2 regions of the Janthinobacterium sp. OK676 genome follow, and region 1 is predicted to be linked to the other one. Evidence: predicted binding sites of a transcription regulator. Region 1 holds the regulator's gene; the other holds the start of a gene.
The links. Region 1 encodes FNR, which switches genes on or off when oxygen is low (the NO sensors DNR and NnrR bind a similar motif). Its sites were predicted from a motif close to TTGATNNNNATCAA; they were not measured.
Positions count from the first base shown of each region.

Region 1 (4,513 bases):
CCCCGACGCCCGTGAAATGATGTAATGGAACCTCAAGTCATCAAGATGTATGCGGCCCGCGAGCAGATCTACCCTCGCGAGGCCAAAGGACGCTACGCTACCTGGCGATGGGTATGCGTATGGCTTACCCAGCTGGCGTTCTACGGCTTGCCGTGGTTGACCTGGAACGGCAGGCAAGCCCTGCTGTTCGACTTGACCACGCGCAAGTTCTACATTTTCGGCGTCGTGCTGTGGCCCCAGGATTTCATCTATCTGGCGGCCCTGCTGATCATCTGTGCGTATTTGTTGTTCCTCGTCACGGCCATTGCCGGGCGGGTGTGGTGCGGGTTTTCTTGCCCGCAAACGGTATACACGGAAATCTTTCTGTGGGTCGAACGCCGCATCGAGGGCACGCGCAGCGCGCGCATGGCCCTCGACAGGCAGGGCCCGTCCGTGCGCAAGGCCTTCAAGAAGACGGCCAAGCACCTGGTATGGGGCGCCATCGCCCTGTGGACGGGCTTTACCTTTGTCGGCTACTTCACGCCGATCAAGGAACTGGCGCGCGAGGTGACCACCCTCAATTTCGGTCCCTGGGAATGGTTCTGGGTCTTGTTCTACAGCCTGGCAACCTACGGCAACGCGGGCTGGCTGCGCGAACAGGTGTGCAAATACATGTGCCCCTACGCGCGCTTCCAGAGCGCCATGTTCGACCAGGACACCCTGATCATCACCTACGATGCCAAGCGCGGCGAACCACGCGGCGCCATGAGCAAGAAGGCCGGCAACAACGACAAGCTGGGCGACTGCATCGATTGCACCCTGTGCGTGCAGGTGTGTCCGACCGGCATCGATATCCGCAACGGCCTGCAGTATGAATGCATCGGCTGCGCCGCCTGCGTCGATGCCTGCAACAGCGTGATGGACAAGGTCGAGCGGCCGCGTGGCCTGATACGCTACAGCACCGACCATGCGATGGAAAACAACTTCAATTCGAAGCAGATCCGCCAGCGCGCCATGCGCCCGCGCGTGCTGATCTACACGTCCATCCTGGCCCTGATCATCATCGCCGTATGTACCTCGCTGGCCCTGCGCACGCCCCTGAAAATGGACGTGATCCGCGACCGCGGTTCAATGGGACGCGAAGTGGAAGACGGCATGATCGAAAACGTCTACCGCCTGCAGATCATGAACACGTCCGAGCAAAGCCAGCATTTCAAGATCAGCGCTTCCGGCTTGCCGGGCCTGACCTTGCTGACGCGCGAAGAAGTGACCTTGCAGCCGACGGAAACGCTGGGCTGGCCGATCCGCCTGCGCGTGCCGCACGGCGTGGGCGAGAAGGGCTCGAACAAGATTGCGATCGAATTGCAATCGCTGGACGACCCGTCGCTGCACGTGCGCGAAAGCGCGGTCTTCATCGTGCCGCGGTGATGTTGATTCGGGGTCGGACCCTCTGGGTCCGACCCCGGTATTTCGCCGTAGGGGTAGCATTCAACATGCGGTAGGTTTACTGTATTTTCAACCCAGAAGCAAAAGCTGGGGACAGACCCAAAGGGCCTGACCCCAAGGAGAACAAAATGTCCGACAGTCTGAAACTGCAAGCCCCCGTTGCCCCGTGGTACAAGCACCGCTGGCCATGGCTGCTGATGATCGGCCCCGGCCTGTCCGTGGTCGTCGGCAGCTTCATGGGCTATATCGCGTTTACGCAGCCCGACGCGCTGGTGGTGGGCGATTATTACAAGCAGGGCAAGGCGATCAACCAGGATTTGAAGCGCGACACGATCGCCAGCGACCTGGCCATGGATACGAGCCTGTCGTATGACGTGGCGCAGGCGCGCCTGAGCGGCTCCGTGCACAGCTTCGGCAAGGCCTATCAGGCTCCTTTGCTCCTGCACCTGGCGCATGCGACCCTGCCGGAAAAGGATATCAAGCTGCTGGTGCGGCCCGATGCGGCCGGCAATTTCTCGGTCGCCCTGCCGATGCTCGAGCGCAGCCGCTGGCAGGTGCTGGTGGAAAACGACAAGCGCGAGTGGCGCCTGTCCGGCATCTGGACCTGGCCCGTGCAACGCAGCATCGCGCTGCGCGCGGATGAAGAGCTATAAAGCTTATTTACACACGTCCGTGCCTGCCGTAATGGCTTTCAGCTTGGCAGGCTGCAAGATCTCGATCTCGCGGTTCGACACGCGCAGCCAGCCTTCCTTCTTGAATTTCGACAATAAACGGCTGACGCTCTCGATGGTCAGGCCCAGGTAGTTGCCGATTTCCTCGCGCGACATGCGCAGCTGGAAATTGCTGCCCGAATAGCCGCGCGCCTCGTAGCGCGACGCCAGGTTGACGATGAAGGCGGCAAAACGCTGCGTCGCCTGCATATTGCCCAGCAACAGCATGACACTTTGCTCGCGCGTGATTTCCTGGCTCATCATGCGGTGGAAATGACGCAGCAGGGTCGGCATATTGCCCAGCAATTGTTCCAGGCTGGAAAACGGGATTTCACACACTTCGCTGTCTTCCAGCGCCACCGCATTACAGTGGTGGCGGTCGGCGCTGATGGCGTCCATGCCCAGCAGTTCGCCGGCCATCTGGAAACCCGTCACCTGCTCTTCGCCACCGGGATTGATCTGATAGGTCTTGAAGTGTCCCAGGCGGATCGCGTACAGGTTCTGGAACGAGTCGCCGATGCGGAACAGCGAGGCGCCGCGCACGATCTTGCGGCGGCGGCCGATGATCTGGTCCAGCCTGTCCATGTCGCCCACATCGAGGCCCATCGGCAGGCACAATTGATGCATGCTGCAGGTCGAGCATCGCGCACGCAACGCTTCCACGGTTACTGTGGGCAAGGTTGGAGTGAGTAGCGCTTCAGTCATGTCGGTACCTTTTAGAAAATGCAACAACAAGTTTACTGCATACAGGGTTGCCGTGTGCCAATTTCACGGTAATTTCGGCGAATAAACGACGTCCAGCCTTTAATTATATGGCAACATCGTCACAAGCCCATGCGGGGAGGGGCATTTGCGCGGTGCCGCTTGCCAAGTTGATGTATTGATAGGAAAATTCCTAACAGCATTATCTGCCGCCTGTGCCGCCCGGTACTGAAAAGGAAATCATGAAGCCTCTCGGCATCAAAGCAAAAGTCGCGCTGGCCACCAGCCTGACCTCGATCGCCATGATCGCGCTGGTCACCATGATCCAGGTGCGGCACATGCGCGACGACTTCACGCGAGTACTGCTGAGCCAGCAGTCTTCCCTGATCAGCCGCACCGCAGCCGAGCTCGACGACAAACTGGGCATGCTGCTGCAGATCGTCACCCTGACGGCCAGGCAGCAGCCGCCGGAATTGATCGCCCAGCCGGCCCAATTGCGCGAATACTATTCGCGCCGCTCGATGCTGGTGCTGTTCGACGACGTGCTGGTGCTCGATGCGCAGGGCGCTGTCGTGGCCGACATGCCGGAAGTGGCGGGGCGCGCCGGCATCAACGTCGCCGAGCGCGAGTATTTCCAGACCGTCCTGCGCACGCGCCAGCCCATGATCACGGAACCCATGCTGGGCAAGTCGAGCGGCATGCCCATCGTGCAGATGGTGGCGCCCGTGCTGGCCGCCGATGGCCAGGTGGCCGGCGTGGTGATCGGCGTGCTGCGCCTGTACAAGGACAATCTGCTGGGACGTCTGCGCACGGAAAAGATCGGCAAGAGCGGCTATTACTTCATCCTCACGCGCGGCGCCGTGCCGCGCTACGTGCTGTACCCCGATACCAGCCGCTTGTTGCAGCCGCGCCAGCCGAACGCCAACCCGACCACCACCCAGCTATTGAAGGAAGATGGCGAAGGCAGCATGGTCAGCACCAACAGCCGCGGCGTCACGGCCGTCAACAGCTTCAAGCGCCTGAAATCGGTGAACTGGCTGCTGGCCGCCTCGCTGCCCGTCGACGACGCCTTCGAACCGTTCGACGGCGTGCTGTACCGGCTGGTGCTGTGGAGCATCCTCGCCTCGCTGCTGGCCGCTGCCGTTCTGGGCTGGGTCACCGTGCGCCTGCTGTCGCCGCTGGTGCGTTTGCGCGACACCCTGCTGGCCCTGCGCACCAGCGGCAGCCGTTTCACCCCCGTGCCGGTGCGGCAGCGCGACGAGATCGGCGAACTGACGGAAGCGTTCAACGGCCTGATGAGCGAACGCGACCGCCTGCAGCAGGAACTCGAATCGCGCGCGGCCGAGCTGGAGCAGGAGCGCGACCGGGCCGAGGCGGCCAACCGCGCGAAGAGCGATTTCGTGGCCAACATGAGCCATGAAATCCGCACGCCCCTCAATGCCGTGCTGGGCATGGTGTATTTGCTGGGCAATACCAAGCTCGATACGGAACAGCGCAAGTATCTGACCATGGTGCGCGTGGCGGGCCAGTCGCTGCTGGGCATCCTCAACGACGTGCTCGACTATTCGAAGATCGAGGCGCGCCGCATGGAATTGTCGCCCGTCGAATTCGACCTCGACGAAGTCATGAATACCCTGGCCACGACGATGACGATGAATGCGGGCGAAAAGGAGCTG
Region 1 is NZ_FNHA01000018.1:64,166-68,678, forward strand. It holds gene ccoP (cytochrome-c oxidase, cbb3-type subunit III) at 1-20, shown strand, start outside; gene ccoG (cytochrome c oxidase accessory protein CcoG) at 25-1,407, shown strand; gene BLU39_RS26885 (FixH family protein) at 1,554-2,078, shown strand; gene fnr (fumarate/nitrate reduction transcriptional regulator Fnr) at 2,082-2,840, opposite strand; gene BLU39_RS26895 (response regulator) at 3,080-4,513, shown strand, end outside.

Region 2 (4,513 bases), on a different contig from region 1:
TCGTCAACATCATTTATCCGCTACACATGGGCACGTATTTCGGCTTGCCGGGGCGCATCGTCGTTACCTTGGCCAGCCTGGGCCTGCCCCTGTTCGCCGTCACGGGCTGGATGCTGTACCTGGGCCGCCGCAAGGCAAAACAGGCAGTCCAGGCGCAGCGCGCCATGCTGGGCGCCGGCGCAGCGGACAAGCCAAATACCGGCTTGCCGACGCTCGTCGCCTACGCCAGCCAGTCGGGTCAGGCCGAGCGCCTGGCCCTGGAAAGCGCGCGCGCCCTGCAGCAGGCGGGGGTGGCCGTCGCCGTGCAGTCGCTGGACCGGTTTGATCCCGCCCAATTGTGCCAGTACGAACGGGCCCTGATCGTCGCCAGCACCTTTGGCGAAGGCGAGGCGCCGGACGGCACGCGCCGCTTTGCGCGCCTGCTGCAAACAACAGCCGGCACGCCGCTGGCGGGCCTGGAGTTCGGCATGCTGGCCCTGGGCGACCGCCATTACAGCGCCTTTTGCGGCTTTGGCCATGCGCTGGCGCGGCAATTGCAAGCGCTGGGCGCCCATCCATTATTCCCGCTGATCGAAGTGGACAAGCACGACCCTGCCGCCCTGGCCGACTGGTCCACAGCGCTGGCCCGCTGCAGCGGCAGCGCCATCGATGCCATCGGCGTGCAGGAAGAAGCGTCGTATGCCAAGTGGCGCCTGGCGCGCCGCGTGCTGCTCAACCCGGGCAGCCAGGGTGGAGAATTGCATGAAATCACCTTGACGGGCCCGGCCGACGCCATCTGGGAAGCGGGCGCGCTGGCCGAAATCATTCCATGCAACGCGGACGGCAGCGAGGGTAGCCACCCCGACAATGCCCGCCACGCGCCCCGCAGCTATTCACTCGCTTCGCTGCCCTCCGATGGCGAACTGCAGTTGCTGGTGCGCCAGGAACGCCATGCGGGCGAGGACAATCAGGGATTTGGCGTCTGTTCCGGCTGGCTCACGCGTTTCGCCCCGCTGGGCAGCCCCATCCGCTTGCGCCTGCAAGCCAATCCCGCCTTCGCGCCCGCTCTCGTCGACGTGCCCTGTATTTATATCGGCAACGGTTCCGGCCTGGCCGGCTTGCGTGCGCATCTACGCGCGCGCCAGCGGGCGGGGCTGGCCCGCAACTGGTTGCTGTTCGGCGAACGCCAGCAAGCTTTTGACAGCATCTGCGGCACAGAGTTGCAAGGCTGGCTCGACGCTGGCCACCTGGCGCGCCTGGACAAGGTCTTTTCGCGCGATGGCGAAGCACGGCAATACGTGCAGGACCGCTTACGCGCCAACGCCGGCGAGTTGCGCGCGTGGCTGGCGCAAGGCGCCATCGTCTACGTGTGCGGCAGCCTGCAAGGCATGGCGGCAGGAATCGATGCTGTACTGCAAGAAGTGCTGGGCCAGGAGGGCGTCGACGCCCTGCTGGCGGCGGGACGCTACCGCCGCGACGTGTATTGATCTGGCTCAGCCCATCGCCAGCACCGCCCGGCTATGTGGGCAGGCGCACGGTCAGCGCTGGCGATCAGTTTAGAGTGGAGGCATTCCCACCCACTATCTGCGAGGCTGTCCATGAAAAACCCCTGGATGAGCATGTACCTGAGCGCCGCCAACCGCATCGCCAACACGGCGCGCGGCCACGCGACGGCCGCCGTCAAGCGCGAAGCGGCAAAAAATACGCGGCAGTTGACGCAAGTGTGGTTCGATTCCTTGCTGCCTCCCGCAGGCAAGCCACGGCGCAGCCGCAAGGCCAAATAAGAGGCGTAACTGGTGCAGTGCGTCACAGCAACTAGTTGAAGTTTCAATCAGATGAACTAAACTGCAAGCATGGTAGTACATAGGAAGTGACCGGCAGGCGCCGCATCCTCGCGCCGCCGCCGGGACACCGGGAGACGACCATGTTGACGCTCAAAGTGCTGGCCTGCCTCGCCCTGTCGGCCTTGCTGCTCGTGCCCCTCGTGCTCAGGGATACGATGCAGACATCGGCCGGGCAGCAGTTGCAAGTACCGAATGTCGATGCGCAAGCCATGTGGAGTCATTGGCCCAAGCGTTAATACGCGCGGCTGAGAAAACGTCGCTGGGTAACGAAGCGCATCGTTATTAAAACCGCTTTATTGCGGATGGGGATTTGTTCCCCCTTTTCCTTCATTTCTCGCTCTCTTAGCCTTCCCCCTCTTCACCATATTTTTGATCCAGGTCATGGATTTGAAGCGTGGCTGCGTCCACACTGGAACAGTCCGCTTCGCACCGCGACGGACTTAACCGGGAGCATCGGCATGGGTAAATCGCATTGGAAGGATGAGATGGCGCTGGGTGTTCCCGTCATCGACGAGGCGCATGAGGCGCTGTTTCAGGAGCTGGCGCGGCTGCAGCAACTGAGCGACCAGCATTTCAGCGTGGCGTTTCGCGAGCTGATCGCGGCCGTCGAGCGCGATTTCCGCGAGGAAGAAGATTTGATGGAACAAATCGCCTTTCCCTCGTTGGCCAACCACCGCGAACAGCATGCCCGCGTACTCAGCGGCTTGCACCATGCCTGGGCCGCCGTCGATGAAGGCGACCTGGAGCAGGGACGCCATGCGCTGTCGCTGTTGCCGCAATGGCTGATCTTTCACCAGGCCACCATGGACCTGGCCCTGGCGGCCGCTTTGGAACTGGTACAGCGCCAGCCCAACTAGACGCTACAGCAGCAACACCGTCGCCTGCTCGGGCAAGACGACGCGGTAGTGTCCCGGATATTTGTCTTCGCCGTCGAAAATCTTGCAAAACACGGGCTGGTTGATGTCGTTGACGGCCGCCTCGTTCATGGGCAAGGTGGCAATCAATTGCTCGCCATCCATCAAGCGCAAGGCGCTGCCCCGCTCGGCCGCGCAAAAGGCCAGCGATTGCACGTCGCTGGCGAATGGCCGCTTGTACCACGGCGTGATGGCCCGCACGGCACGGCGCGCATCGTGCAGGACTTGCCCCACGCGCGTGACGTTCCACGCATCGCGCGCCACGGACGGCTGGAGCACGATATTCGCCGTCAGCTCGCCCTTGCCCTTGTTCACGAGAAAAGTGCCATCCTGCGCGGCGATATCATCGTTGAGCGGCACGACAAACACGCCGCCATCGGATACCTTGATCGGCATGGGTGCGCCATTGCCTTGCAAGGCCACGCGCACGTCGTCGATGGTAGCGCTCAGCTTGGCAGGAATCAGGCGCAGGGCCATGACCACGCTGCCGCTCGACACTTGCCACACTTTCCTGGCCGTCAGATAGCTTTCACGGTAGGACGTGAACCGCACGCGCGGCGCCTTGGCGTCGTTGCTCGCCGTGATCGTCACCGTTTGCGAAGGCTGCGCCTCCTCCGCTGGCGCGGCGGTCGGGGCCGGTGTAACGGACGGTGTCACGGCATCGGCGGCGGGCGGCGCGCTGGCGCTTTGCAGCGGCGCGGGAACAGCCGGCGGCGGCGCGTGTTCCTGGGCCTGGCCCAGAGATACGACACACAACCATCCGGCACAGGCGATCCATGTACGCATGCATTTCTTTCAAAGAGGAAAATATTTGTCAGCGCCTGCATTATCGCAGAAGGCCGGGCGATGCGCCGCCCTTGGCCCTTCCGCACTATTTTGGTGCGCGCGCTTGATTATTTGGCAAATTTCGCTTATATTGATAATGATTCTTATTTACAAAAATGACGAGAATCGCGCGCCCTTCTTTTCCACTGCCCGTCCGCGCCGGGCCTTGCGGTGGAACTGCTATCCAAGCCAGACCACGGGCCAGCGTCAAGCCATCCCCCCAGCTACTGCGCACCTCGCCAGACGAGATAGGAACACTCACGACTAAAAATATTCCAGGAAAATGATGCAATCACCGACAGTCCTTACTTCTTCGCGCCGGCCCGCCTTGCGCCCCCTCCCCCGTTTATTACACATCGCCCTGCTCGGCCTTGCCGCTGGCGTCGCCTTGCCGGCACAGGCAGCCGACGCCGCCGCGGCCGACGTCACCATGCCGGCCGTCACCGTGCTGGGCCAGTCGACGGCGACCACGGAAGGCACGCAATCGTACACGGCGGGCGAAGCGCGCAGCGCCACGCGCATGGAGCTGACCTTGCGCGAAACGCCGCAATCGGTCAGCGTCATCACGCGCCAACTGCTCGATGACTTGGGGGCCGTACGGCTGGACCAGGCGCTGGCGCAGACGACGGGCATCCAGGTGGGCCAGAACGACACGGAACGCACGCGGTTTTATGCGCGCGGCTTCGGCATCAACAATCTCCAGATCGACGGCATGGAGCGCGGCGGCAATGCGCCGCTGCAAGACACGATTTTGTACGACCGCATCGAAGTCGTGCGCGGCGCCACGGGCTTGATGGGCGGCAAGGGCGACCCGTCGGCCACCATCAACATGATACGCAAGCGGCCGACGAAAACCTTCCAGGCCAGCGCCGGCCTGATCATGGGCCGCTGGGATGACCAGCGCTTCGAAGCCGACCTGTCCACGCCGCTGAACGCGGAGGGCAGCGTGCG
Region 2 is NZ_FNHA01000004.1:407,883-412,395, reverse strand. It holds gene BLU39_RS11255 (PepSY domain-containing protein) at 1-1,466, shown strand, start outside; gene BLU39_RS28160 (hypothetical protein) at 1,578-1,763, shown strand; gene BLU39_RS28585 (hypothetical protein) at 1,904-2,059, shown strand; gene BLU39_RS11245 (bacteriohemerythrin) at 2,282-2,680, shown strand; gene BLU39_RS11240 (hypothetical protein) at 2,684-3,523, opposite strand; gene BLU39_RS11235 (TonB-dependent siderophore receptor) at 3,849-4,513, shown strand, end outside.
Region 2: BLU39_RS11245 (bacteriohemerythrin) is a predicted target of FNR. The motif match lies at 2,193-2,206, and genes of this name have one in related genera.